Regions from separate parts of the Bacillus sp. FAU18 genome, predicted to be linked through region 2. Evidence: riboswitches for the same ligand, from Rfam matches in the RefSeq annotation. Region 2 holds a riboswitch; the other holds the start of a gene.

Region 1 (15,154 bases), 550 kb from region 2:
TTGTCGATGTCCCGGGAGTGACATGAAAATCATCAACATCAAAAAAGCGGTCAATGCCAAACGTATAGTACATGACATCTCTGTTCCAAAATGTTTTATGGTTAGCATGAAAGACGGCTGAATAATAATCGTGCTGTTTCAGCGATTTATACATCGTATGAAATTGATGGTCGCTTTTCGTGAAAAAGACGGCGCCGCTAAGGGAAGGATACAGTGAGTTAGCGACGATAAATTCTGAATCTGATGTTTTGCCTTGTTCTGTTTGCTGATAGAAATGATCAAAGGAATAGCTTTTTTTAATGAGATCATTCATAAATGGGGTAATTTCTTTTCCATTTACTTTTTCATTCAGAACAAAGCTTTGGGTCGACTCAAGTGTTACAAAGATGACATTGCGCCCCTTTGCAAGACCGAATTTGCTTTGATCAGGCTTGCTGTAATCAGCCTCTGTGTAGTTTTTAATGGCAGTTATACTGTCTTCATCGGCAAAAGCTTTCGCGCTGATATTAACAGTCTGAGAAATTGTATCGTAAATATGGAACTGAAACAGACCGATGCTTTTGACTAGCATTTCCCGGTCAAAAGAATGTGCCAAAAGCTTCGGCTGCTGTACTTCTGCAAGTGCCAGTGTGCATAAAAGCATGCCGCAGGAAGCTGCATAGTACCGTTTGATCGTGCGGGGAGCGGCTTTTGTCTGTGGGTGTTTGGTTTTTCTGGCGAACAGCAGCAGAAAAACCAAGTCCACAAACAGGGCGATAAACAGAGGATGGAACAGTTCTTTTACACTGCTGCCCATATCGCTCATGTTGCTGGCCTGAAATAAAACCGGAATGGTAATAAAATCGATATAAAAGCCGTAAAAAATCGTATTGGAGATCAAGATGACAGTCAGAACCAGATTGGCAATCAGCAAAAAGGCCCGCTGCTTGTTTCCTTTCAGAAGCAGGCCGATCCCGAATAAAGGAAGAATAAAGCTGAGCGGGTTGACCAGCAGCATTAGCTCCTCCAACAGAGTATCGATTTGCAAATCAAAGCCGAGTTTATATATCACATACGTTTTGATCCACATAAATAAGATCGAAAAACATAAAAACCGCTGATTGTGAAAAAAGGTTCCTTTCATCAATATGACTCCTCACGTTTTCTTGATCATCTGCATGAAATGCTTCTTAAGTAAAACCTACTAAAAACAGCCGGTTCAGACAAGTCTCAGCACTCATGTTTAAAACATGCGCCCATGAAACAGCATATAAAAGTAGTAACATGAAGCAAGGGTCAGGCCGGCTAGCACGAGCTGCTCAGAAAAACTGCCTGTCTTCATATATAATGGAAGCCGAACGCGGATCGTTGAAGGGAATAATAATTTGATTCCGTTCACCGTCCAAGCGTCAAGAATCAAGTGGCTCGCCATTCCGATCATCAGGCCGGCTGATATGTTTTTATCTGGAATGTATGTAGAAGTGATAAAAAACATGATGAGCATAAACAGTAAGCTGTGTGTAAAGGTACGATGGCCAAAAACGGAGCTGACCACTTTCGATAAAATAGGAAATTTTCTCCCAATTTTGCTTTGTGTGTGGCAGATATCGGGTATTAATGCTCCAACCGCGCCTGACGCAGCCATAAGCACTGGATCAAATCCATAATAATAAGCCGCTGCCGTACAAGAAGCGATGCCTCCCATGATGTGTGTTTTTCCTGTCATTTGCCGCTTCTCCTTTTATCTTTTGCAAAAAATCTCTGAATTACAAATATATCAAGAGAATGTATGTTTGATCAACAGGACTTTGGACGATAAAAAATATCCCGCATAATTTTTCAGGAAAGAGGCATCTTAAACATGTACCTATTTTTTAAAAGAGGTGATACGAATGGGTTTCTTTAATAAAGATAAAGGAAAACGTTCCGAAAAAGAAAAAAACGTAATCCAAGGAGCTCTTGAAGATGCTGGTTCAGCTCTAAAAGATGATCCGCTTCAAGAAGCTGTGCAAAAAAAGAAAAATAATCGATAACCACATGCGGATAGGGCTTGGCTCTATCCGTATTTTCCATCTGTTCCCTTTGACAGATCATCCTTTCTTTGATAACCTTCTGGGAGTAACTGAATAATTAAATCCTCACTCTTTCTCAGTGAGGTAGAGGTTGCGCGGATGATGAGTCACACATGCCAGGCTGACAGGGGCTGTTAAACATGTGTAAAAGGCATCAGCGCCGAAGTGTGGAGAAAGCCGATCCTTCTCTATGCTGGGACTGTATCTGAATAAGTGCAGGACTGCCGCGTGCTTTTTCGCGGAGGGCTATCCGGAGATCAAGGGTGTGTGTTTCTTTAAGCATGGACTTTTGTTCAGGCTTTTTTTGCGTTTATATGATCTCGGGGTCTGGTCCGTACAAAGAATCATGGAGGTACTGGAATGGAACAGACAAAAAAATGGGGTTTTTGGTTATTAACGGCGTTTGTCGTTGGAAATATGGTTGGATCAGGAATTTTCTCCTTGCCGAGCTCGCTTGCTTCAATTGCGAGTCCGTTTGGAGCTACGTCCGCCTGGCTTTTGACAGGTGCCGGCGTGCTGATGATTGCACTTGTGTTCGGACACTTGTCCATTCGCAAGCCTGAACTGACAGCGGGACCGCAAAGTTATGCAAGAGCGCTGTTTTCTGACCCGAAAAAAGGCAACGCTGCCGGTTTCACAATGGTGTGGGGCTACTGGGTGGCGAGCTGGATCAGTAACGTGGCGATCATCACAAGTCTCGCCGGTTACTTGACTTCGTTCTTCCCGATCTTGGTTGATAAACGTGAGATGTTTTCGATCGGCGGGCAAGAGGTGACACTCGGCCAATTACTGACGTTTGCCGTATGTACGATCTTGTTATGGGGAACGCACGCGATTCTTGTTGCCAGCATTAACGGCGCAAGTAAATTAAACTTTGTCACAACGCTTTCTAAAGTATTAGGTTTTGTCTTCTTTATCGTTGCCGGTTTGTTTGTGTTTCAAACGACATTATTCGGTCATTTTTATTTCCCGGTTCAAGGAGAAAACGGCACAAGCATTGGAATTGGCGGCCAGGTTCATAACGCCGCGATTTCTACACTGTGGGCGTTTGTCGGAATTGAATCCGCGGTGATCCTGTCCGGCCGTGCGCGCTCTCAGCGTGATGTGAAACGTGCGACAATTACCGGCTTGCTGATTGCTTTGAGCATATATATTATTGTGACTTTAATTACGATGGGTGTTCTGCCGCATGATAAGCTTGTCGGCTCTGAAAAACCATTTGTTGATGTACTCTATGCGATTGTTGGAAACGCGGGAAGCGTGATTATGGCGCTTTTGGCTATCCTTTGTTTATTCGGAACGATGCTCGGCTGGATTTTGCTTGGCTCTGAGGTGCCATACCAAGCCGCTAAAGCAGGAGATTTCCCGGCATTTTTTGCAAAAACGAATAAAAAGGGAAGTCCGGTCATTGCACTCATTATTACAAACGTCATGTCACAGGTCTTCATTTTCTCGGTTATTTCCCGGACAATAAGTGACGCATTTACATTTTTAACGACAGCGGCTACACTTGCATATTTAATTCCGTATCTGGTATCTGCAATCTACAGCTTGAAGCTAGTCATCAAAGGTGAAACGTATGACCAGCTGAAAGGCTCCCGTGTAAGAGACGGATTGATCGCGATACTAGCGTGTGCATACTCCGTGTTTGTTATCGTAACAGGCACAGCAGATTTAACGACATTTATCCTCGGCATCGGTTTATTCTTTGTCGGCTTGATCGTTTATCCATTTGTGAGTAAAAAGTTCCAGAAAGAAAAACAAGCATAATGAAAAGACACCTGATTTGCTCAGGTGTCTTTTTTATAAAATCACAATTTCTCCTGTTAGGAATCCGTTCGTTAACCTAGCTGACAGGAAAGCTGAAATCGAAAGAAAAACCTTAAGGCACAATCGAATATGCAAAAAACGTTTTTCAGTCTCTCCAGCATAAAAAAACTGATCGCGATGAGGAGGCAGCTTAATATGAATGGCTCAAAGAAAATATCCGATATGATTCAAATTGAGCCGTTCTTATAAATCAGCAAAAGAGCCGCGGGCAGGCGGCTCTTTTGTTTATTTAGTCAAGCTTTCCGTAATAAACTTCAGTTGGCCTTCTAATGAAATCGGGTCTGTGAAATAGAAGCCAATCGGATCCATCTTGTAGACATGGCCATTTTTAACGGCGTTCAGGTTCTTCCAAATGGAGCTGTCAAATACGCCGCCATCATCACCGCCTGATTGCCATGGACCCGCGAAAATGTAATCCCCGGCGAAGTCAGGGAGCTTCTCTAGTGAAATACTTGTATAACCTGGCCCCTGGTCAATGGCTTTTTCTTTTGTCAGCTTTGTAGCCTGCAGGCCGAGGTCTTTGTAAATAATGCTTCCGCCTCTTCCAAAGTCTTTACCGAATACGTAAATGTCTTTTCCGTTCGTTTGCATAATGGAAATGGTTTTGTCACCGACCGCTTTTTTGATTTTTGTTTTAGCTGCCGCAACTTTTTTATCCCACTCAGCCAGCCATTTTTCAGCTTTATCTTCAGTTCCTGTCATTTTTGCAAATTCTTTCAGCTGTTCGATGTTGTCGAGCTTATCGTATTTTACTGCGACAGTCGGCGCAATTTTTTCAAGCTTTTTAATATCAGCGCCCTGTGTTGTCCAGACGATAATCAGGTCAGGGTTCAAATCAATGACCTTTTCAACCGAAGTGCCGTCTCCGATGTTTTCGACGCCGTCGGTTTTTCCTTTGTAGTAAGGGTTTTTAAATACATTCTCAGGCGCACCGACAACGTTGATGCCGAGTGTTTTGAAGTAGCCGTAATAGCCGTCTGCCATGACAACCACCCGTTTAGGATGCTTTGGGATTTTTACATTTCCGTTTTCAGCCTTGTATGTAAAGGTTTCTGCGCCTTTTGAATCAGAGGCAGAACCTTTGCTTTCTGAGTTATTCCCGCAGGCTGCCAGCGCTGCAATCAATAACAGGGCAAAAAACGCGGCTCCGAGTTTCTTGTATATATGTGTCATATCTCATACCTTCTTTCTAAAAGATAGATGAAAAAGAGAATCATTATCATCTGTGATTATACCACTGCAAGTGCCGGTTGACACGATATTTTTGCAAATGCATTTTCATTTTTGTTCAAAACACTCTATTAAATCAGCTGAAAAAAGTGATATACTGAAACAGCAATTGATAATCATTATCAGTAACAGAAAGGAAGTACGGCAGTTGAGTCAACATAAAAATATACAGACTGCATCAGAAGAAATCCAATGGACGTCAAGGACATATGGCGCGGTCATCGTCCTTATTGCAGGTCTATGCCTGCTTTGCCTTGGCGCATTTTTATCCATATCCCTCGGTGCAGCGGATATTCATTTGCGCACTGTATGGGACGCCATTTTTCATTATCAGCCGACAAAGACATCACACCAAATTATACATGATCTTCGACTGCCGAGAACGGCGGCTGCCGCGCTTGTAGGCGCATTGTTGGCAGTGTCGGGAGCAATCATGCAGGGGATGACGAGAAACCCTTTGGCAGAGCCTTCGATTATGGGTGTGACATCAGGCTCTGCATTTGCGGTTTCGATTGCGTTTGCCTTTTTTCCCGGACTTTCTGCAATGGGGCTTGTGCTATGGTCCTTTGCGGGAGCGGGGCTGGGGGCATCGACGGTAATGGGCATCGGCATGTTTTCAAGGGGCGGACTTACGCCTGTAAAGCTTGCTCTGGCGGGTACGGCAGTTACTTATTTCTTTACCGGCATTTCAACTGCCATTGCAATCCGCTTTGATGTCGCTCAGGATATCAGCTTTTGGTACGCAGGCGGGGTAGCGGGTGTGAAATGGTCAGGGGTCCAGCTTTTGCTTATTGCAGGGGCTGTCGGTTTAACGCTCGCGTTTTTCATCGCCCGGTCTGTGACAGTGTTAAGTCTCGGTGACGATCTGGCAAAAGGGCTTGGACAATATACATCAGCGGTGAAACTGATTGGCATGCTTATTGTAGTGATTTTGACAGGAGCTGCGGTTTCCATAGCCGGCACCATCGCATTTATCGGGCTGATCATTCCGCATATTACCCGATTTTTGGTCGGTGTGGATTATAGGTGGATCATTCCTTGCTCGGCGGTGCTCGGTGCTGTTTTGCTTGTTTTTGCTGACATAGCGGCCAGACTCGTAAATGCGCCCTTTGAAACGCCTGTCGGCGCGCTGACTTCTCTTATCGGCGTTCCCTTTTTCTTTTATTTGGCACGTCGTGAAAGGAGAGGGCTGTAATGAAAACAAAAACAAACAAACCGCTCGTTGTAATGGCTGTGACCTTTTTGCTTATCGTGGCGGTCTTTTTTATCAGTCTCAATTTGGGCGTTATCAAAATTGCACCGCTTAAAACGCTTCAGGTCTTTTTCGGTCAAGGAACGGCGCGTGATGAACTTGTCTTATTTGAGTTCAGGCTGCCCAGGATCATCCTTTCTTTGCTTGTTGGAGCAGGGATCTCCGTAGCTGGAGCCATTTTGCAAAGCGTGTCTCAAAATGAACTTGCCGAGCCTGGTATTCTCGGAATTAACGCCGGCGGTTCACTTGCTGTAGTGCTTTTTATATACTTTTTTCAAGGGTCAGCTTCAGATCTCAGCTTTTTCGGAACATTTATGCTGCCGTTCAGTGCTTTGGCAGGAGCAATCCTCGCTGCGTTTCTCATTTATATTCTGGCATGGAAAAAAGGCGTGACACCGATTCGGCTGATTTTAGTCGGCATAGGGGTGAATGCCGGATTCAATGCCCTGTTGCTGATTTTTCAGCTTAAGATGGACCCTCATGATTTTATGCAAGCCGCGGTTTGGATATCCGGCTCAATATGGGGGGCGAACTGGAATATGATCTGGGCGATTCTCCCTTGGATTGTGATCTTGCTTCTGTTTACTTTATATAAGGCGCGCTATTTGAACATTATGCAGCTCGGAGACCAATTGGCGACCGGGCTGGGCACCGCTGTTGAAAGGGAAAGACGGATTCTTCTTCTGGCAGCGGTCACTCTTGCCGCTTCATGCGTGGCAGCTGCGGGGGGCATTGCGTTTCTCGGATTGATCGCGCCGCATGTGGCTAGAAGGCTGACCGGTCCACGTCACCAGACGCTGATACCGGTCTCCGCCTTCATCGGCTCATTCCTGTTTTTGCTTGCTGATACGCTGGCGAGAAATGTATTGGCACCATCAGAAATTCCGGTTGGACTTGTCATTTCCGTGCTAGGTGCGCCTTACTTTATTTATTTATTGATGAAAGCGAATTAGAGGAGGGGGCCGAATATGAATTCATTATCAACGGAACAGCTTGGAATCGGTTATGGCGACAGGGTGATTGTAGAGGATTTAAATATATCGATTCCTAAAGGGAAAATTACCACCTTAATTGGCCCGAACGGCTGCGGGAAATCAACGATTTTAAAAACAATGTCCAGAATTATGCGTTCACATGCAGGTGCCGTCTATTTAAACGGCAAAGCGATTCATAAAATGTCTACAAAGGACATTGCAAAAGATATGGCGATTCTTCCACAGACACCTGAAGCGCCGAGCGGCCTAACAGTGCACGAATTGGTGTCGTACGGCAGGTTTCCGCATCAATCAGGATTCGGCAGATTAAATGACGAAGACCGCCGGATTATCAAATGGGCGCTTGAAGAAACAGGCATGGCTGAATATGCTGAACGGCCGATTGAGGCATTGTCAGGCGGACAGCGTCAACGCGTGTGGATTGCCATGGCGCTTGCGCAAGGGACGGAACTGCTTCTGCTGGATGAACCTACAACGTATCTTGATCTTGCACATCAGCTTGAAATTCTGCAGCTGCTTGACAGACTCAACAAAGAGCAAGGACGGACGATTTTAATGGTCATTCATGATCTTAACCATGCAGCTCGTTTTTCTCATTATATGATCGCGCTCAAAAAAGGCACGGTCATCAAGGAAGGAACTGCACTGGAGGTCATGACACCGGACATTTTGAAGCAGGTATTTCAGATTGATGCCGAAATTGTGACTGATCCCCGTACAAATAAACCTGTATGCTTGACATATGACTTGATTAAAAATGAAAAAGAGCTAGTTACTGTATGAAAAAATCCCGGTTTGAAGCCGGGATTTTTTTTATTCGGCTTTGAAAATACAATTTTTCTATTTGATTCCGTCATTTCAATAAAAAGATTGCAAGTCTTTTTGAATTAATAGATAATATTGGTTAGAATGTTTCGAAAATATTACATAGTTTACAGAAAGAGGAGATCGTTGTGTCCAAGAAGAAAAAATGGCTTATTGGCGGTGCGATATGTGCCGGTGTGCTTATATTGGCTGGGATCGGCGCTGGCGGTTTTTACTTTTTTACTCACATGAACCAAGTTGCCGTATCATCGGAGCCCTATGCTGAATCGGTAGCGGTATACATGGGAGGAGATTCAGAATCAGGCCAAACGTTTTCTGGAAAGGTTGAACCTGAGAAACAGCAGAAAGTATACATAGATTCAGAAAAAGGCAGCATTAAAAAAACATACGTCAAAGAAGGCGATCAGGTTAAAAAGGGCGATAAGCTTTTTGAGTATGAGGGCGAGGATCATTCTGATGAAGTGGAGCAAGCCAATTTGCAAATTGAAATGACAAATCTGCAAATCAACCGTTTGCAAAAATCAATAACGGAAACGGAAAAGAAGCTGAAAGCGGCAGGAAAAGAAGAGAAAACCCAGCTTCAAGATGAACTTGATCAGGCCCATTTCGATTTGAAAACAAGCCAGCTTGAACTGAAGCAGCATCAAAAAGAACTGGCTGGCCTGACGAAAAACAAAGGTTCCAATGTTATTACAAGCAAGCATGACGGAATCGTTCAAAGCGTCAATCAGGATATCGCTGACGGTGCAACAGGTGACCAGGCAACGGGCCCGTATATCCAGATTGTTTCGACGGGCAAATATCTGGTCAAAAGCCAAATCAATGAGCTGTTAATGGACACGATCAAAAAAGGCAGCAAAGTCAGGGTCACGCTGAAAACAGGCGGTGAGGGCGAGTGGAAAGGAAAGGTCACCTCGATCGGCAAGCTTCCAGCGGGAGCAGGCGAGGGTGAAGAATCAGAAAGCTTTGCTGATGAAGAAATGAATCCCCAGTCCTCTAACTATCCTTTCACCATTTTATTAGACAGCCATAAAGGTCTTGAAGTCGGCTATCATGTCAACATCGAAGTGATGAGTGATAATGCTGATGCGGATACGATCAAGCTGCCGTCCGACATGGTCATTCAGGATGACGGCGAACCGTACGTGTGGAAAGCTGATGAGAATCAGAAAGCGGTTAAGCAGCCTGTTGAAATCGGTGAGACTGATGAAAATGACATGATGGAAATTAAGAGCGGCCTGACGCCGGAAGATTATGTGATCTATCCTGATCCCGCGGTCAAGGAAGGAAAGCAGGTTACAGTCAATGCTGACACTGAATAATATTTCGAAGTCATACAAGCTGGGAAAAGAAGAAGTTCCAATCTTGAAACATATCAATCTGACTGTTCAGGCGGGGGAGTTTTTAGCTATTATGGGGCCTTCCGGTTCTGGAAAGTCAACGTTAATGAATATTATCGGCTGTTTGGACAGGCCAACCTCAGGAACCTATACGCTTGACCAGATCGATATATTGAAAGGGAAAGACGGAGCTTTAGCCGAAATTCGCAATGAATCAATCGGGTTTGTGTTTCAAACTTTCCATTTGCTGCCGCGTCTCACCGCGCTGCAAAATGTCGAGCTGCCGATGATCTACAATAAAGTGAAGAAAAAAGAGAGAAGGCAACGGGCATATGAAGCGCTGGAAAAGGTCGGATTAAAAGACAGGGTCTCCTACAAACCGCCTAAGCTGTCCGGCGGCCAAAAGCAGCGGGTGGCGATAGCGAGGGCCCTTGTCAATCAGCCGAGGTTTATTTTAGCTGATGAACCGACCGGGGCGCTTGATACCAAATCAAGTGAACAAATTTTGTCACTGTTTTCTGAACTGCATCGGGAAGGCAAGACCATTATTATGATAACCCACGACCCGGACGTCGCCAAAAAAGCTGACAGAACCGTTTTTATCAGAGACGGAGAGCTGGTATTAGATGAGAGAGGGGATATCAGCCATGCTTGAACATATTCGAATCTCCTTTCAATCCATTTTTTCTCATAAATTAAGATCCATTCTGACAATGCTCGGCGTGATTATCGGCATAGCGGCAATCATCGCGATTGTTTCAATGCTGAAGGGCCAAAGTGAGCAATTAAAGCAAAGTATGATCGGTATGGGAAACAACGCCATCAACGTTGTCTACCAGCCGTCTGGCGGAGAAGAGGAGAGCGGCGGCCCTCAGGTGTCGTATGCGTCCGCGCCGCCTGTAGCGGAAGAAACAGTAAAGGCGATCAAATCAGATCCGATGGTCAAAGGATTATCCTTATATTACTTGTCAGAAGGCGCGAGCGTTTTTCATTTAACAAACGTTTCGTATCCCCAAGTGTATGGAGTGGACGATGATTACTTCGACATGTTTCCAATCCGAATAACCGAAGGGAGAAAGCTGACGGAAAACGATTTAAACAGCACACACCAAGTAGTGATGATCAATGAAGCTGTCAGAGATGAACTGTTTCCAGACGGAGAAGCTCTGCATAAAAACATTGAGATGAATGGTGTGCCGTTTAAGGTCGTCGGTGTTTTTAAAGAAAAAAATCAACAGGAAAGCATGTTTGAAGGCGACTATGCGAACCCGGTTTTGTACGTGCCGAAAAAAGTGTGGCCGCTTATTGAAGGGTTTGACGCGCCAACGCAGATTGCCGTGCAGGCTGATTCTTCTGAGCATATCCAAGAAGCGGGTGTAATGGCTGCAGATCTTTTAAATCAGGGACTGTCAGAAGCTGAGCTGGAAAAAGCAGAGTACAGTGTAATGGATCTTCAGGAGATCGCGCAGGAAGTGGAGTCCTTTAATCAGTCATTTGCATTGCTGCTTGGCGGAATCGCCAGTATTTCACTTTTGGTGGGCGGTATCGGCGTCATGAACATTATGCTCGTTTCCGTAACGGAGCGCACGAGGGAAATCGGAATTAAGAAAGCGCTCGGTGCTAAGCGGCGTGTGATTTTATTTCAATTTTTAACTGAGGCTGTCGTGCTGACAAGCATTGGCGGAATACTCGGTGTGCTGGCGGGCTTCGGCATCGCCAAGCTGCTGACGGTCATTTTTCCGATGCCTTTTATCGTCTCTATTCCAGCTGTTGTCGGAGCACTCATCTTTTCAATGGCAGTCGGCATTATCTTCGGCTTGCTTCCGTCCATCAAGGCATCGAAGCTTCAGCCTGTAGACGCGCTTCGCTATGAATAAAAAGAACGCATCCAATTGGAATGCGTTCTTTTTTTAGCTGGGAAGAGCCGAGTTGCATTTGTCTAAAATCAAAAAAGCGGCTGCAACAATCATTTCTTCTGTGGTGGACAGCCAGATGTCGCTGATCAATTGGTCTGTTGTATGAGCAGTCATCCACAAAAACAGCAGCTGTACAATGCCGGCAAGGAGAATGAATAGACGTTTTCCTGTCTTGAAAAATGTAAAGCTATGTATCATCAGCCTTTCAAATGGTTCAAAGCATAATCCGAGAACAAGGAATACCACGGCAAAAAGCAGGACATGAGCTGCTGAGCGGTAGCTCGTTCCCGCTAAAGAAAACAATATATAGATGACAGCAAAATAGGTCAACACCACTGCTGCTGCGGCCAGCAAGTACTTTATGGAGAGCCGCAATAAGCGTTTAGAAGGGTTTTGATGTTTCACTGGTTCAGCTCCTTATGAAGGCTTGCAGAGAACGAGTGCTCTCTGCAAGCCGCAAGTCTTTTATTTACTGCATTTCTTTTTCACTACTGGGTGCTTTTCTTTTGAAAGCACATCAGTAAAGTCTTTGCCCAAGTCAAGGTGCGCTTGAACAAATTTTTCAGGAAGCATGGCAAGCCATTGGTTTAAAGATACATCAGCATAATGGTCGTCTTTGAAGATTTCTAAAAAGACAAGCGGTTCATCCCCGATATTTTCAACGTAATGACCCATTGCAAATGGTACATACCCGACATCACCGGCTTGGTAATTAAACGTTCTGGCATGGCCGTCAGATGCAAAAACGGTCATTCTAGCTTTACCGGAGATGTAGTATTGCCATTCGTGGGTATTCGGATGCCAGTGCAGTTCTCTCATGGCGCCGGGTTCTACTGTTACGAGCGCTGATGCGATGGTTTTAGACACTTTGAAGTTTGTCGAATCTGCAATGTATACTTTTCCTCCCTCAGATTCGATCGGCTCTTGTTCAAGAAGGCGGTAAGTAAATGGATAAGGCACTTCGCCGTTCGGCCCTTCCACAATATCATCTTTTAAACTGCCAGGAAGTTGGTTTTCAAATATATATTTTTCTTTGCCTGGCAAATTCGCAATCTCTTCTTTTGTCACGCCAAAGTTCGCAGCAATGACTTCTTTTGGAGTGTGGGCAAGCCAATCTGTCAGCTGGAACGTGCTGTTTTCAGAGAATGATCCATCGTCAAACACGAGCAGGAACTCAGCTCCCTCATCCAGCGCTTGGATGGAGTGCGGAAGGCCTGACGGGAAGTACCAAAGGTCTCCTTCACCTACATCGTCAATAAAGCTGCGCCCTTTTTCATCTACAATTGTGACTCTTGCACTTCCGTAAATCATGTAAGCCCATTCTGCTTCTTTATGCCAGTGAAGCTCGCGAATCGCGCCTGGCTTCAGCCGCATATTTACGGATGCAAGGTTTTCTGAAATCGGCAATTCACGTACTGTCACTTCACGGGCATATCCGCCTTTTTCTAATCGGTTATGAGTATCAGAGAACGAAAACTTCATATTGCTGACGGTGCCATGATCGGTTTCAGGCGGAACGAGCATATCAGGGTTTTGCCGGTCTCTTTCAATATTGCGCGGGATTTTTACCGTTGCTCCTTTGTCTCCTCTAATTGGCTGCGGAATGTCATTTTGTTTTTTCATGAAATGTTTCCTCCTTACATTTAAATGTGATAGCAGAAAGAGAAGGTGAAAGGCCTTTCGTTTTCCCTTCTGTTTTGTTAAGTGAAAAAAACCAGTGAAAAGTCAACTTCGATTGAAAAATTATTTTTTTGCATGATCTTTCAGTTCTGTCATTAGTTCTATTAGTTGATCAAACTTCTTTTCGAATCGGGTCAGCAGATACATTGCAATCAGCGCGGGAAACCCCAAATTGCCGATCTGTTTTACGACTTCCTCTATAAAAACCTGATCCATTGGAAAATACCTCCCTTCTTTTTCTGCAGTCATGTATGTAAGTGAAGGAAATCCGATAAAACGTAAACTGCTGCAAAGTATTTTGCAAAACACTAGTCGGAAAGTAGTAGTTTACTTTTTTTTGCTTTCCTTCATTTAATTTAGTAGGGAGGCGGTTTGATGGACTATCAAAGTCTTTTACGGTCAAAATGTAAGGAGATAATGAAGCATCCCATCGTGAAGCATTTTTTGAGCAATCCTCAGCATTACCGTTTGTTCAAAAACGTAATGGAAAGCCCTAACGAAAAAGATGCAAAATCATTGGACGAGCTATTTAAGCAGTTTTATAAAGAAATCCGCATCGTCAAGTATATGAATTCAATGATTCGCATCTTTTCTATTGATTTTGATAAGCGGGTTCGCAAAAATCAAAAACGGTATCCGCTGACGGTTGATCATCCGGAGGCAGGAGATCGGCTTCCTTCCGAAACAGGAAGCGATGCATTTGAAGAATTTTTAGACAGGCAGGATGATTTGAGCCAGCATGTTCAGGATTATCAGCTCTACCAAGCGATTCAGAATCTGACTGACAAACAAAAAAGTGTGCTGACGAAAGTGTATCTTCACGGTGCCACGATGCAGGAGATTGCAGATTCATTAGGGGAGTCCCGACAAAACATCTCCAACATTCATAAAAAGGGGCTAGAGAATATCAGAAAGCAGCTAGCGGCGCAAACAAAGGGGGAAAAGTAAGCTGTGGACGGCCAGTTTGAACAAAAAAAGAGACAAAAAGACGAGACTTATGACATTGAGCACCTGATTGCATGCTTTTCACCGATGATCAGAAAAAAACTCAGCAATACGTCCTATCAAGAAAGAGAAGATTTAGAGCAAGAGCTGAAGATCAAAATGTTTGAAAAGGCTGATATGCTTTTGTGTCAGGATGTACCGGGGTTTTGGGAGTTTATTTTGTACATGGTAGATGAGAACTCATAATATTTTTCATATGAAAGGGAGCGCGTGTTTGCTCCTTTTTTGCTGTTTTGATTTGCCAAGCTCCAATGTATTCAAAAATGTACCATAAATAAACGATATAATGATAAGATGAAAAAAACAGTGACAGAAAGGAACATAAAAGTGGAAAATGCGTCAATTTTAATCGTAGACGATGAGAAAGCGATTGTGGACATGATCAAACGCGTTCTCGAAAAAGAAGGTTATCGAAATATACTGGATGCGGCAAGCGCAGAAGAAGCGATTCCCGTTGTGAAGGCCAATAAGGTTGACTTGATTGTGCTGGATGTCATGATGGGCGGAATGTCCGGTTTTGAAGCCTGCACATTGATCAGAGAGTATTCAGACGCTCCGATTTTTTTCCTGACGGCAAGATCATCCGACGCGGACAAATTATCGGGCTTTGCGGTTGGAGCTGATGACTATATCACAAAACCATTTAATCCGCTGGAATTAGCGGCGCGGATCAGAGCGCATCTCAAGCGTACATATCAATCGAAAGAAACGAGTTCAAATCAAACCTACACATATGATTATTTTACTTTTTCTCCGCAAAATGCCGAGCTGATCGTAGGCGGGGAAGCCGTTGCCTGTTCAGCCCAGCTTCTGCAGCTTTTGCAGTATTTTTGTGAACACCCTAACGTGGTGCTTTCCAAAGATCAAATATATGAAAAAGTATGGGGCTATCCTTCCTACGGTGACAACAACACCGTCATGGTTCATATTCGCAAGCTTAGGGAGAAGATTGAGCGCGATCCGAGCAATCCGGAGTATATTGTAACCGTTCGAGGTCTCGGCTATCGTTTTATCCCAAATCCTGAAGGCA
Region 2 (15,154 bases):
CAATTGCCTTTTACAACCGCATAAGGCTCCAATGCAGGATGCCCCGTTTCAAGCTCAGAGTCCCCGCAATGAATCATGAGATCAACTTCTGCCTCATGCCGTTTCGCAATGGTTTGGAGTTCTTCTTCAAGCCCATGGCTGTCACTGATAATCAGCACGTTCATGTACAAGCTTCCTCCTTATGCCTCCAAAAGCTTAGACAGCTTTTTAAGCGCGTCAGCCCTATGGCTGATTTTATTTTTTTCATCACTTGTCAGTTCAGCCATTGTCTTATCTTTATCTTTCACGATAAAGATTGGGTCATAGCCAAAGCCATATTCTCCTCTCGGTTCTTCGGCAATATACCCTTCAACATGGCCTTCGACTGTTTTTGTTTCCTCACCGGGAATACTCACGGCCAGTGCGCAGCGGAAACGGGCGGTGCGCTGTTCTTTTTCGATACCTTTCAGCTCGCTGAGCACTTTTTCGATATTTGCCTGGTCGTCTTTCTGTTCCCCTGCATAGCGGGCTGAATAAACCCCGGGTCTGCCGCCAAGATTATCGATTGATAGACCGGAGTCGTCCGCAATCACCATTTTGTTCACTGCTTTGGCAACAGCTTCCGCTTTCAGAATGGCATTTTCTTCAAATGTATGGCCTGTTTCTTCAATTTCTTCTGTGAATCCAATTTCAGCTAAAGATTTGACATCATAGCCTCTTGGCTCAAGAATTTCTTTGAATTCCTTCACTTTTCCCGGATTATGTGTCGCAATAATTGCTTCTTTCATGATGATCAAGCCTTTCTGTCTTTATTTCAGTTCTGGCAGAGAATCACCCAGCACTTCTTTTTGCTTGTCAATCAGCTCTTGAATTCCTTTTTCCGCAAGACCCAGAAGACCGTTCAGATCCTCTCTTGAAAAAGTCGCCTCTTCCCCGGTTCCCTGCAGTTCCACAAAACGGCCGCTGCCTGTCATGATGACATTCATGTCAACTTCAGCGGAGGAATCTTCTTCATAATTTAAATCTAACAAAATTCCCTGTTCCTTATCAATTCCAACAGAGATTGCAGCAAGAAAATCAGTGATCGGATTTGTCTTGATTGTTCCTGCTTTGATCAGCTTGCCAATCGCAATCGCCATAGCAAGAAATGCGCCTGTAATGGAAGCTGTTCTAGTTCCTCCGTCAGCTTGAATGACATCACAGTCAATCCAAATCGTCCGTTCACCGAGCTTTTCCAGATCTACAACAGCTCGAAGCGCGCGGCCGATCAGGCGTTGGATCTCCATTGTTCTGCCGGAAATTTTCCCCTTAGAAGATTCTCTGATTGTTCTTTGGTTTGTTGCCCGCGGCAACATGCTGTACTCTGCTGTAATCCAGCCTTTCCCTCCGCCCCGCAAAAACGGCGGTACGCGGTCCTCAACAGACGCGTTGCAGATTACCTTTGTATTTCCCGCTGTTATTAGAACAGAACCTTCCGGATGGCTGATAAAATCCAAATCGAATGTGATTGGACGCAGCTCATCGTGTTGTCTTCCGTCATGTCTCATGTTTTACCTCCGATTGTATGTACATAAACCATTTTTGTCCCGGAATTGAATAAAGAAAGAGGCAGCCGGAACGCTAACCTCTTTCTTTCTAGTATATCAAAAATCCCAATTTAAAAACTACCCGTATTCACTTGAGATGGTCTGGAGACCGGTTCTGTGAGCTTTTCGCCTTTTTCATTTACCAGCTCTGATTTTCCGTTCACTTTAACAGACACGCCTTTTATATCCGGCTGCTCCGTTAACGTGAGCACAATGCTGTTCAGCACTTCTGAAGAAATCATTTTCGTCTTCTCATCGGCGCTGCCGAATATAGATTGATTGAAATCCAACGTCACGCGCCCGTCTTTGATTTTCGGTTTGCTGACCAGCTTTACATCTTCACTGAAGTCTGTTAACAGCCCGCTCACCTTGCTTGGGCCTTTAGCCAATTCATTAATGGCTGCTGTGATGTCGTCTTTTTCCGAATTGTCGATTCGTTTGGTCACCGGCACGTAGTATTCACTGTCTTCGTTTTCCGCCAAGTAGTAGACTGTCAGCGGATGGGTAGCAGTGAGATCATTTACACCGGCTGTCTCCAAATTAATGCCGTCTTTGCGGCTTAAATCATCTGAGATCGGTGTCCCTCCTACAGGCATCTCCTTCAGTTCATGCCCGTTTATTCTCAGCTTCACTTTATCTATCGAACTAAATTGCGTCAGCGTCCACGTCACAGACTGAACGATTTTCTGTTCGTCTTCTTTCTTATAATTTTTGAACTCATTAGAGAAATCAGCTATCGCGGTTCCATCTTTTTTGATGTCAACGTTAACAGTTGTGTCAGCCGGCAATACCGCTCTGAAGCCATTCGGAAGAATTTCAGACACAGGCCCGCCCTGTACGAGGTATTCAAGCGCCTGCTTAGCCGTGCTCTCACTTTTAGGAAGAGGCAGCGTTTGCGCAACAACATACCCGTTTTTATCAATGAGATAAAGCTCCCTCATGACAGTAGATGAGGCCTGATCCGCTTTTGCGGTATCGCTTTTTTCACTTTCTGTTTTTTTGGCTGCTGTTGTATTTGAATTGGCACCCGCTTCATCGTTCACGAATGTAACGTCTTGAGGCGGATCAATTTCCTCGGCTGCCTTATCAGATTGAAACAAACCGCATCCGGATAAAAGCAAGGCAGAGGTGAGACAAGTGGCACCAATGACTGCAGGTCCTTTTTTCAGCATACTTTTCCCTCCTAAGGATGTTTGTACTATTATGTATACGAGCCTCTTTAGGAAATAGACCGAAGAATTCCGGCAAAACAGAAAAAAACCCGCAACATAACGTTGCGGGGAAAACTATCTTCTAATCGGTTCTTGCAGTGAGATGCATTCCACATGGCCCACCTCATGGCCAAACCAATCGTCTGCGATTTTCGCAAACTGATCACGCGCTCCTGTTGTCAAGAACTGATGATCCGGGGCATTCGCAGACTGGTTCAGCAGCCCTTTATACGAGAGAATCGTGCTGACTTCCCGGGCTGTTTCATCGCCGGACGAAATAATGTTAACGTGTTCTCCCATATATCTTTGAATGGCTTCTTTCAAAATGGGATAGTGGGTGCAGCCTAAAATCAGCGAATCAATCGATGTATCTTTTAACGGATACAGCGAGGTTTTGACAATCTCGTCTGCTGTTTTGTCGAGAAACTTCCCGCTTTCCACAAAAGGCACAAGCAGCGGGCAGGCAAGGTTTTCAACCTTCAGATCAGGGTTTAATGCCAAAAGCGCCTCTTCGTATGCATTGCTCTTAATCGTATTCTCTGTGCCGATGACACCGATATGCTGATTATCCGTTACTTTTATCGCTGCTCTCGCACCAGGCTGAATCACTCCGACCACCGGTATACCGACGCTTCGCTGGATGTCATCCAATGCGATCGCTGTTGCTGTATTACAGGCGATCACCAGCATTTTGATGTGGTGGTTTTCGAGTAAATAATTCGTCAGCTCCCACGTATATTGAAGCACCTCTTCTTCAGGGCGCGGCCCATAAGGACACCGTTTCGTATCCCCGACGTAGATAATATTTTCTTTAGGTAGCTGTCTCATGATTTCCTTCGCAACGGTTAAACCGCCAACCCCGGAATCAATGACTCCTATTGGTTGTTCCAACAAAATCGCCTCATTTTCTCTTCATTTCATGCTGCAGTTTCATCAAAGATTTTTCGAAGATGGCTATTTCTTCATCTGTAAACGATTCGAACATATCACGCAGATATTCCTGTCTTTTTGTAATGACCTCTTGGATAATCCGTTCTCCTTCAGGCAGCAGATGTATCCGGACAACACGTCTGTCCGCCGGGTCCTTGACCCGCTCAACAAGCTCATTTTTTTGCATGCGGTCGATTAAGTCTGTTGTCGTGCTGCATGCCAGATACATTTTGCCCGATAATTCACCGATTGTCATATCTCCTAATTCATAAAGCCATTGCAAGCCGACAAATTGCGGCGGCGTAATCGCATATTGGTTAAGGATTTCTCGTCCTTTTTGCTTAATGATCGCGGCAATGTGGCGGAGTGACTTTTCAATATCCGCAACATGCTCCAAAGGTTTTGATGTCATTTGTCCATCCCTCACTCAAGGATCTCTTACGCACAAAAGCGTTCCGTGTCTATTTTCCTTCTTTTTTGAAGAAAATGCAAGACTCGCAGGAGAGAAATAGAGGACTTTAGTCAAACAACATCAAGAAATAAAATTTAATTTATGACTTGCCTACGTTTTGCACAGCATTCCAAATATGGTTTCGAATGTTCCAAACAAACAGCAATAACCGGCTCCTTCCAAAAGAAGGAATACCGGCAAGGATTAAAGCTCTAGCTCACCCATTCTAAGAAGCTCAACAACGGCTTGCGAACGCCCTTTCACACCCAATTTCTGCATGGCATTTGAAATATGGTTTCGAACGGTTTTCTCACTGATAAATAGCTCGCTTGCAATCTCCTTTGTTGTCTTATCTTGAACGAGCAATTCGAACACTTCTCTTTCTCTTTTCGTTAGCAGCGGCTTCGATTGAAATTCTTTCTCCTTCAAGTATTGTAACCCTCCTTGCTAAGGTGAGAGCGAATCAGAAACGAATGGGTTTTGATATAGTCGAGATATCATATGTAAGAAGGGCGCAGGAGGTGACGTTTACAAGATAATTAGTTTATCGTGTATGAAGAAGCGTTTCTTTCTCCTCATCCGTCCAGCTGACAGCCTTGCCGCTTTCCTTTGAGACTTGAACCATCACGACTGTCCCGGTGAAGCAGGGCTCGCCTTCGAGGTTCTCTCCGAGATAGTGCAAGGTAAGAGATGAACTGCCGACTGCGCTTGTTTTCACATAGATACGCAACTCTTCATAAGGCATGACTTGGCGCAAATAATCGCATTGCTGGCTTGCCACGACTGTCATGGTCTGTTTGTTTTCACTCATCATATTCAGCTTCTTAAAATAAGAAATCCGCGCCTCCTCAAAATATATAAAAGGGGTTACATTATTCATATGCCCAAACATGTCTGTCTCGGAAAATCTTACGGATACCTCATTGAAAAAAGAAAAGGATGTTTTCCATTCTTGAAACGGCATATCAATATAAGCGGGAAGCTTCATCTTTTTTCATCTCCTTATTGTTTAAAAAAACCTCTCCCATGCGGAAGAGGTTTTTTCTTCTTATACTCTGTCGCTTCCGAAGAAATTGCGGAACGCTTGTAAGTTTGTATCTCTATTCAAGGCTGCAATCGAAGTGGTAAGCGGAATCCCCTTCGGACAGGATTGAACACAGTTTTGCGAGTTGCCGCAATCTGCAAGGCCGCCTTCATCCATTAATGCTTCTAATCGTTCAGATTTATTCATGGCGCCTGTCGGATGCGCGTTAAACAGGCGGACTTGCGACATCGGTGCAGGCCCCATGAACTTCGATTTGCTGTTCACATTCGGGCAAGCTTCGAGGCAGACGCCGCATGTCATGCATTTTGATAATTCATATGCCCATTGACGGCGTTTTTCCGGCATTCTCGGCCCCGGTCCTAAATCGTACGTACCGTCAATCGGTATCCACGCTTTAACTTTTTTCAATGAATCAAACATTCTGCTGCGATCAACCTGCAAATCACGAACGACTGGGAATGTTTTCATTGGTTTTAAACGGATCGGCTGTTCAAGCTGGTCAATAAGCGCCGTACAAGACTGGCGGGGTTTTCCGTTTATGACCATTGAACATGCGCCGCATACTTCCTCAAGACAGTTCATATCCCATGTGACAGGGGTTGTCTTCTCACCTTTGACATTAACCGGATTCCGGCGGATTTCCATCAGAGCGGAAATGACGTTCAGATTCGGGCGGTATGGAATCTCAAATTCTTCATCGTAAGGCGTGCTGTCGGCTGTATCTTGACGTGTGATAATAAATCGTATGGTTTTTTGTTCACTCATGATTATTTCGCCACCTTCTTCTTCGAGTAATCCCGTTTCCGAGGCGTTATCAGTGATACATCGACATCCTGATACTCAAATTCCGGCGCTTCATACGGGCTTACATGTTTAGCCATTGTTGTTTTGAGCCATTCGTCATCATTACGTTCAGGATAATCTGGTTTATAATGGGCGCCCCGGCTTTCATTACGGTTGTATGCGCCAAGGGTAATCACCCTCGCAAGCTGAAGCATGTTCGAGAACTGGCGTGTGAACATCGCTCCCTGGTTGCTCCATTTTGTCGTGTCATTGATGTTGATCTTTTTGAAGCGCTCCATTAACTCCTGAATTTTGTCATCCGTTTTCAAAAGCTTGTCATTATGGCGGACAACCGTTACGTTCGCCGTCATCCACTCACCGAGCTCTTTGTGAAGAACATAGGCATTTTCCGTTCCGTCCATACTCATAATATCAGCCCATTTTTCTTCTTCTTTCTTAACGTGAGCGTCGAATAAAGATGAAGACATGTCTTCCGCTGAAGATTCTAAGCCGTTTACATATTTCACCGCATTCGGACCGGCCACCATGCCTCCGTAAATCGCAGACAGCAGGGAGTTCGCTCCCAAGCGGTTGCCGCCGTGCATAGAATAATCACATTCCCCAGCCGCAAACAGTCCAGGGATGTTTGTCATTTGATCGTAATCCACCCATAAACCGCCCATAGAATAATGGACCGCAGGGAAGATTTTCATTGGAAGCTTACGCGGGTCGTCTCCCATGAATTTCTCATAAATCTCAATGATGCCGCCAAGCTTAATATCAAGCTCTTTCGGATCTTTATGAGACAGATCGAGATAGACCATGTTTTCACCGTTAATGCCGAGCTTCTGGTTCACACACACATCAAATATTTCGCGTGTCGCAATATCACGCGGCACCAGGTTTCCGTATGCCGGATATTTTTCCTCCAGGAAATACCACGGTTTGCCGTCTTTATATGTCCACACGCGCCCGCCTTCTCCACGCGCTGATTCACTCATCAGTCTTAGTTTGTCATCGCCCGGTATGGCTGTCGGGTGGATTTGAATGAATTCTCCGTTTGCATAATACGCTCCCTGCTGATAAACGATTGATGCAGCAGATCCTGTATTAATCATGGAGTTCGTTGATTTTCCAAAAATGATTCCCGGTCCGCCCGTCGCCATAATGACAGCGTCTGAACGGAAGGATTCAATTTGCATGTTTGTCAGGTTTTGTGCAACAATTCCGCGGCAGGTTCTGTCATCATCTAAAACAGCGCCAAGGAATTCCCAGCCTTCGTATTTTGTGACCAGACCCGCAACTTCGTATCTGCGCACTTGCTCGTCCAGTGCGTAAAGCAGCTGCTGTCCCGTCGTCGCACCAGCATAAGCAGTTCTGTGGTGCTGTGTACCCCCGAATCGGCGGAAATCAAGCAGGCCTTCAGGCGTCCGGTTAAACATGACGCCCATTCGGTCTAATAAGTGGATGATAGAAGGCGCCGCTTCACACATCGCCTTGACCGGCGGCTGATTGGCAAGAAAGTCTCCCCCGTATACCGTGTCATCAAAATGTTCCCACGGAGAGTCACCTTCCCCTTTTGTATTGACCGCTCCGTTTATGCCGCCTTGCGCACAAACCGAATGAGAACGTTTGACAGGAACGATGGAAAACAGCTTAACCGCCATTCCTGATTCCGCTGCTTTAATTGTCGCCATGAGGCCGGCAAGACCCCCGCCGACTACGATAATGCTTGATTGACTCATGATAGCCCCTCTCCCTCTAGTAATCTAGTACTCTTAAACAAATGCAAAAATCGCTTTTAAGCCTACGTATGACAGTGCAACAAAAATAATCAGCGTAACGTATGTCGAAATTCTTTGAGAACGAGGCGTTACCGTGATGCCCCATGTAACAGCGAAAGACCATAAACCGTTCGAGAAGTGGAAAATTGTTGATAAAACACCGACAATGTAAAAACCAAGCATAGCCGGAGAGCTCAAAATATTCGCCATCATGTCGAAATTGACCTCAGCGCCCATTTGTGCAGCAATGCGGGTTTCCCACACGTGCCAGCTGACGAAAATGAGGGTGATGATACCGGTTACACGCTGCAGGACGAATAGCCAGTTTCTCATGTAGCTGTATTGGCCTGCGTTATTTTTCGCAGTAAACGCTATGTACACACCATAAACTGCATGATAAATTAATGGTAAGAAGATAATAAAAATTTCCAAGGCATACCTGAAAGGCAGACTATCCATAAAATGAGCAGCGCTATTGAATGCTTCAGCGCCCCTTGCGGCAAACTGGTTGACGACTAAATGCTGAATAAGAAAGATGCCGACCGGTATGACGCCAAGCAAGGAATGCAATCTTCGAAAATAAAACTCTCTGTTCCCAGACATTACTTTACCCCCTGTTTGATAAGTGCGAAATGTGCTAAATCTCTTCCCCCACTTCTTTCAATTGTAAGCACTTTATTAAGATTTATTGACAATTTCATTTTACTCCTCCCTCAAAAGGGCGTCAAGAAAACGCGTACATAAATTATAATTTTCCGAATTGATTAGTTGATTGAAAAATTTTATTTTATCAATATATATTTCTTGCTTAATTTTTCATAAGAATTACAGGATCATTCTGTAATCCTCCCCCCTGTTTGAGCTATAATATACGCAGGAGAGAGGGGAGACAGATATGAAGTCTAAATTTGAAGCATCTATTGACAACCTAAAAGAAATTGAAATGAACGCCTATGCCTACGAACTAATACGAGAGATCGTTCTCCCAGATATGCTTGGCCAAGATTACTCTTCCATGATGTATTGGGCAGGAAAACATCTCGCCCGTAAGTTTCCTCTTGAATCATGGGAGGAATTTCCGGCCTTCTTTGAAGAAGCGGGCTGGGGAACCCTCACCAACGTAAGCGCTAAAAAACAGGAGCTTGAATTTGAACTTGAAGGGCCGATCATTTCCAACCGGCTTAAACATCAGAAAGAACCTTGCTTTCAGCTGGAGGCTGGTTTTATCGCTGAACAAATTCAATTGATGAATGATCAGATTGCCGAATCATATGAACAAGTGAAAAAGAGAGCCGATAAAGTGGTTCTGACTGTGAAATGGGATATGAAAGACCCAGTGTAATCAAAAAGGCGGTGACTGCATAGTCCCGCCTTTTTGATTGTCATTACACAGCTGAAGGATGTTTTGAAAGCTCAAATGCATCGTGAAGCGACTCGACTGCTTTCACCATGTCATTTTCGCTTACGACTGTTGACACTTTGATTTCAGATGTGCTGACCATTTTGATTAAAATGTTTTTTTGCGCCAGTACAGCAAACATTTCAGCCGCTACACCAGGATTTGAGACCATGCCGGATCCAACAATGGATACTTTAGCCAATTTGCTTTCTGTCTCGATTTTCTCAAATTCCAGCGCGTCTTTATACTCTTCAAGCACCGCAACGGTTTGGTCTGCATCTTCTGTTTTGACAGAGAAGGAAATTCCAGTCTTGTCCTCGGCCTGCGTTTGGATAATGATATCTACGTTTATGTTTCTTTTGGCAAGTGTTGTAAAAATAGTAGACAAAGTTGTCAGGCCGCTAGTCAGCCCGTAAATGGTTACTCTTGTGATTTGATCTTCAAATGCAATGCCTCTGACAATTAAATTCTGTTCCATGGATGATTCCTCCTCAATTAATGTTCCCGCTTCGGTTTCTGTACTTGAACGCACTTCTAACGGCACTTGGTAATTTTTCGCGAACTCAACTGCTCTCGGATGAAGAACACCGGCGCCTAAATTGGCAAGCTCAAGCATTTCATCGTATGAGATGCCCGCAAGTTTTCTCGCTGATTTCACATAGCGCGGATCGGTTGTAAACACGCCTGGCACGTCTGTGTATATGTCACATTTATCAGCTTTTAAAGCGGCAGCCAAAGCAACTGCTGTTGTATCTGAACCGCCCCGGCCCAATGTCGTAATTTCACAATCCTTTGTCATGCCTTGGAATCCTGCAACAATGACAATTTTTCCTTTTTCAAGCTGGTCTGCTAAACCCGAAGTGTCGATATCTGTAATTCTGGCGTTTCCGTGAATGGCCTCCGTACGGATTCCCGCCTGCCAGCCAGTATAAGACACAGCGTCATAGCCTTTTTCCTGCAATGCCATTGAAAGGAGTGAAATCGTGACCTGCTCGCCTGTCGCCAGCAGCATATCCATTTCGCGTTTGCTCGGCTGGTCAGAAATAGCTTTTGCAAGGCTGACCAATTCGTCAGTGGATTTTCCCATTGCTGAAACGACGACAACGACTTGATGGTCTTTCTGTTTTTCTGCAATTGCGCGGTTTGCCGCATTTTGAATTTTTTCGACTGAGCCGACGGAAGTGCCTCCGAATTTTTGTACAATAAGACCCATGTATTACCACCCTTTACATTTTGGTTCGTGCGGGTGAGGAGAAAGAGCGCTTTGTCCACAATAAAAAAAGCAATGAGAGGAATACTCTCATTGCTTATCAATTAATCATCATAAATGATTATGAACAACGAGATAGCCCTCCAAGAAAATGATTTCTTGACAGCCTTACATTTATTCAATGCACGGCCAGCAAATAATACCGATGGGGTTTTATTTGCTTCGGCGACGCTCCCCTTTCAGCCTTTTTCACAGAATCCATCTTTCTCCAAAGGCATACTCTTGAAGTTCGCACCTCTATCTTCACCATATAACACGATCTAACTATGAAATTAGTTCACATTTTATCAGATCTTATTTAAAAGGACAACATTATTTTTGCAATTTGCCGTAAAGGAGCTGAGCCGCCGCTGCGGGAACACCGGCTTTTTTGATGTCCTCAAGGCTTGCTTCCTTCATTTTTTTAACGGAACCGAAATGCTTTAACAGCATTTTCTTTCTTTTCTCTCCGATACCCGGGATGTCGTCCAAAACGGATTGAAACGCGCTTTTTCCGCGGATTTGCCTGTGAAAACTGATTGCAAAACGGTGCACCTCGTCCTGAATGCGCTGCAGGAGGTAAAATTCCTGGCTGTTTCGTTCCAGATACACCACCTCCAGCGGCTCACCGATCAGTAAATTTGAGGTTCTGTGTTTTTCATCTTTCGCTAAACCGGCGATCGGGATATCCAAGCCGAGTTCATTTTCAATGACATCCCTTGCTGCGTTGATCTGCCCTTTTCCTCCGTCAATGATGATCAGATCGGGCAGCGGCAGATTCTCACGAAGCACTCTCGTATAGCGTCTTCTGACAACCTCTCTCATAGAACCGTAATCATCCGGCCCTGTAACAGTTTTGATTTTATATTTGCGGTATTCCTTTTTGTATGGTTTGCCGTCGATAAACACAATCATCGCGGAAACCGGGTTTGTCCCCTGTATGTTTGAGTTATCAAACGCTTCAATTCTGTGCGGCGTATAAATATTTAATGCCTCACCTAGCTTCTGCACAGCCCCGATTGAACGCTCCTCGTCCCGTTCGATTAAAGAGAATTTTTCTTTCAATGCGATTTTCGCATTTTTATGGGCAAGCATGAGCAGTTCTTTTTTCGGGCCTTTTTTCGGCTGGTGAACGTTTGTTTCCAGCAGCTGCTCGATCATGGATTGATCTACGCTGTCCGGAACTAAAATCTCCTTCGGAAGGAAGTGGTTGTTTTTTGAATAGAACTGCCCGATGAACGTGAGGAACTCTTCATCTGCTTCCTGATAAAGCGGGAACATGCTGACATCGCGTTCAATGAGCTTTCCTTGGCGGATGAAAAAGACCTGCACGCACATCCAGCCCTTATCGTACGCGTACGCGAATACATCACGGTCGACTAGATCGTTCATCGTCATTTTTTGTTTTTCCATCGTTGATTCAATATGGGCAATTTGGTCACGAAGCTCTTTTGCTCGTTCAAACTCAAGATTCTCAGCAGCTTCATGCATTTTCTCTTCAAGCTCTTTTTTGACCTCATTATAGCCGCCCCTTAAGAAACGTGTAATGCTTTCAACCAGCTCTCTGTTCGTCTCTTCGGAAATATCCTTTACGCACGGAGCGAGGCATTGGCCCAGATGATAGTAAAGGCACACTCTGTCCGGGAGCTTGGAGCATTTTCTGAGAGGATACAGACGGTCGAGCAGTTTTTTTGTTTCCCTTGCTGCCTGTACATTCGGATACGGCCCGAAATAGCGCCCTTTGTCTTTTTTGACATTGCGGGTGACAATCAGCCTTGGGTGGCGTTCATGGGTGAGTTTTATGAAAGGATAGGTTTTGTCGTCTTTGAGCATGACGTTGTATTTCGGATCATGCTTTTTGATCAGATTCATTTCTAAAATAAGCGCTTCAAGATTGGAGGACGTCACGATATATTCAAAATCCTCGATTTCCGTCACAAGCCTTTGGGTTTTCGCGTCGTGAGAACCGGTGAAGTAGGAGCGTACTCTGTTTTTCAGCACTTTTGCTTTCCCTACGTAGATCACAGTCTGCTGCCGGTCCTTCATGAGATAACAACCCGGTTGATCAGGAAGGAGGGCGAGTTTTTCTTTCAGTTGTTTGTTCATATGTTACCCTTCCTTATGTTTAATCCTTTATTCCTAGTTTAACACGAACGTTTGTTTTTCTCTATGATTCACAATTGGCGAATAAAAAAAGCGATCCCTCAATCGGAATCGCTCTGGCATGTAAGCAGCGGAAAATTAAAGATGTTTGTTTACAAGCTCTTGAAGCGCTTCTTTTGGTTTGAAGCCGACTGAAGTTTCAACTACTTCGCCGTCTTTTAACACAAGAAGAGTCGGGATGCTCATAACGCCGTATTTTCCGGCAGTTTCTTGGTTTTCATCTACATCGATTTTTACGATTTTCAGTTTGTCTCCCATTTCTTGATCCAATTCTTCAAGAACAGGTGCAATCATTTTACAAGGTCCGCACCAAGGAGCCCAGAAGTCTGCCAGTACGACGCCTTCGCTTGTTTCAGCTGAGAAAGATTGATCAGTTGCTTTTACGATAGCCATTATTGAATTCCTCCAATGTGAAATGATGATTTTTAGTATAGCATCTCCCATTCGTTCACGCTATTTTAATGCTTACAAATTATTTTTTCCTGATCACAGCCGGTTTACTCATTTTTATATGGTTGAATGGGATATGCTCTTTTTTTAAAACACAAATCTGATAATGGCCCCGATCACTACAATTGCCCCAATAATCATTAAAATGGTACGAAGCATAAGATCACATCTCCTCTTCACTGTCATGTACTTTACCATGCCCTGCCGGAGCTGTTTTAAAACCTGAAAAAGAGCGCCGGCATGAAGCTCCGGCGCTCTTACGCGATTAAGAATCAGCACGCAGCGTAAGTAAGACGACTGACATTGGCGGGAGTTTTACTTTCAGTTTGTTTTTGCTGAGCGTGTATTGTCTGAAGGATTCCGGTTTGACATGATGAGGATCGTCAAACGTGTTATGCGCATTCATTTTTTCTGCCGTGAGAATGACTCCGGAATGGTCCGCTGCCTTGTGTAGGCCCCTCAGCTCGATTTGCGCCTCCGCTTTGTTTTGGTGATCGATGTTGCAAATAGTGATATTGATATCACCTTCAGCTTGTTTCGACGCTGAAATGCTGATTTGCGGAAGCGTTTCACCGTTCCATTCATAGTCGGCAGACATTGTCTCTGTGGCTAAAAGAGAAGCGTCCTGGTGCACCTTAAACATATTGAATACATGGTACGTCGGTGTCAAAAGCATCCGCTCTCCCTCAGTCAAAATCATCGCTTGAAGAACGTTGACCGTTTGGGCGATATTTGTCATTTGCACCCGGCGGCAATGCTGATGGAAGATGTGGAAATGAGAAGCCGCCACCAGCGCATCACGAATGGTGTTTTGCTGATATAAGAAACCGGGATTCGTGCCTGGCTCGGGATCAAACCACGTGCCCCATTCATCAATAATCAGCCCGACCCGCTGCTCCGGATCGTACCGGTCCATAATCGTGCCGTGTTTTTGAATCAATTCATCGATGTATTTGGCTTTTTTCATCGTAATAAACCATTCATCTTCCGTGAATTCTGTGGCTGATCCTTTGCCCTTCCAAAAATCCCCCGGAATCGTGTAATAATGAAGACTCAACCCGTCCATCAGGCCAGCGGCTTTTTTCATAAGCACATCCGTCCAATTAAAATCATCCACATTTGCGCCGCCGGCAATTTTATAAATGTCATTCCTGCTGTAATTACGGACATAAGTCTGAAAACGCCGGTACAGATCTGCGTAGTATTCGGGATGCATGTTGCCGCCGCAGCCCCAGTTTTCATTGCCCACGCCGAAATATTTCAGCTTCCAAGGCTCTTCTCTTCCATTTTGTTTTCTCCAGTCTGACATCGGCGTGCCTTCTTCAAATGTCATATACTCAATCCACTCCGCCATTTCCTGAACGGTTCCGCTTCCGACATTGCCGCAAATATATGGCTCGCATTCAAGCAGCTCGCAAAGCATCATAAATTCATGCGTTCCGAATTCATTTGATTCAATTGTACCGCCCCAGTGAGTGTTCAGCATTGTCTTACGGTCACCGACACCGTTTGCCCAATGGTATTCGTCCGCAAAACACCCGCCCGGCCATCTGAGGACAGGAATGTGCAGCTGTTTGAGCGCCTCCAGCACGTCCTTTCGTATCCCGTTGATATTGGGGATGTCTGAGTCCGTTCCGACCCAGATCCCCTCATAAATCCCTCTTCCTAAATGCTCAGCAAAATGACCGTATATATTTTTGTTAATGGTTCCTTTTACGATATCTGTTTGAATCACTGCTTGATGTTCAGACATGCCTCTGATCATTCCTTTCATACGGATATGAAAAGCACCACAGTCAAATATGTGATCTGTCTTTTGCCTGAGGAGTCATCATGAATGTAAGCGCTTTTAAAGTAACCATATTATATATGTTCGTACATGTCAACGACATTTTCTATTGTTTTTATATTTGTACGTATGTATTTATAACTATGAAAAAATCCCGAACTTTTAAAGTCCGGGATTTCCTTTATGAGTGTATATTCAATTGTTTGAATTCCTCAGTTAATAACGGGACAACTTCAAATAAATCACCGACGATGCCGTAATCCGCTATTTTAAAGATATCGGCTTCGGGGTCTTTATTGATGGCGACGATCACCTTGCTGTTTGACATGCCGGCC

The links. Region 2 has a riboswitch for lysine ahead of AC0OMU_RS14805 (aspartate kinase). Riboswitches for the same ligand answer to the same signal wherever they lie in the genome.
Region 1: another riboswitch for lysine. It lies ahead of AC0OMU_RS17785 (amino acid permease); the one in region 2 lies ahead of AC0OMU_RS14805 (aspartate kinase).

The regions. Positions count from the first base shown of each region.
Region 1 covers NZ_JBVYHZ010000004.1:1,265,544-1,280,697, reverse strand. Annotated here, with positions in the region: gene AC0OMU_RS17800 (LTA synthase family protein) at 1-1,123, opposite strand, end outside; gene AC0OMU_RS17795 (metal-dependent hydrolase) at 1,223-1,705, opposite strand; gene sspJ (small acid-soluble spore protein SspJ) at 1,872-2,012, shown strand; lysine riboswitch at 2,129-2,308, shown strand; gene AC0OMU_RS17785 (amino acid permease) at 2,412-3,821, shown strand; gene AC0OMU_RS17780 (iron-hydroxamate ABC transporter substrate-binding protein) at 4,107-5,054, opposite strand; gene AC0OMU_RS17775 (FecCD family ABC transporter permease) at 5,260-6,306, shown strand; gene AC0OMU_RS17770 (FecCD family ABC transporter permease) at 6,306-7,316, shown strand; gene AC0OMU_RS17765 (ABC transporter ATP-binding protein) at 7,332-8,141, shown strand; gene AC0OMU_RS17760 (efflux RND transporter periplasmic adaptor subunit) at 8,312-9,505, shown strand; gene AC0OMU_RS17755 (ABC transporter ATP-binding protein) at 9,489-10,178, shown strand; gene AC0OMU_RS17750 (ABC transporter permease) at 10,171-11,400, shown strand; gene rsiO (acid stress-sensitive anti sigma factor RsiO) at 11,434-11,844, opposite strand; gene oxdC (oxalate decarboxylase) at 11,905-13,062, opposite strand; gene AC0OMU_RS17735 (YvrJ family protein) at 13,183-13,335, opposite strand; gene sigO (RNA polymerase sigma factor SigO) at 13,537-14,067, shown strand; gene rsoA (sigma-O factor regulator RsoA) at 14,071-14,310, shown strand; gene yvrH (two-component system response regulator YvrH) at 14,452-15,154, shown strand, end outside.
Region 2 covers NZ_JBVYHZ010000004.1:712,277-727,430, forward strand. Annotated here, with positions in the region: gene AC0OMU_RS14745 (metallophosphoesterase) at 1-164, opposite strand, end outside; gene AC0OMU_RS14750 (XTP/dITP diphosphatase) at 180-776, opposite strand; gene rph (ribonuclease PH) at 789-1,526, opposite strand; gene gerM (spore germination protein GerM) at 1,637-2,737, opposite strand; gene racE (glutamate racemase) at 2,852-3,670, opposite strand; gene AC0OMU_RS14770 (MarR family winged helix-turn-helix transcriptional regulator) at 3,678-4,118, opposite strand; gene gerE (spore germination transcription factor GerE) at 4,362-4,586, opposite strand; gene AC0OMU_RS14780 (acyl-CoA thioesterase) at 4,702-5,145, opposite strand; gene sdhB (succinate dehydrogenase iron-sulfur subunit) at 5,206-5,967, opposite strand; gene sdhA (succinate dehydrogenase flavoprotein subunit) at 5,970-7,730, opposite strand; gene sdhC (succinate dehydrogenase cytochrome B558) at 7,764-8,372, opposite strand; gene AC0OMU_RS14800 (YslB family protein) at 8,665-9,111, shown strand; gene AC0OMU_RS14805 (aspartate kinase) at 9,155-10,381, opposite strand; lysine riboswitch at 10,507-10,686, opposite strand; gene uvrC (excinuclease ABC subunit UvrC) at 10,751-12,523, opposite strand; gene trxA (thioredoxin) at 12,659-12,973, opposite strand; gene abfB (alpha-L-arabinofuranosidase AbfB) at 13,296-14,783, opposite strand; gene etfA (electron transfer flavoprotein subunit alpha) at 15,001-15,154, opposite strand, start outside.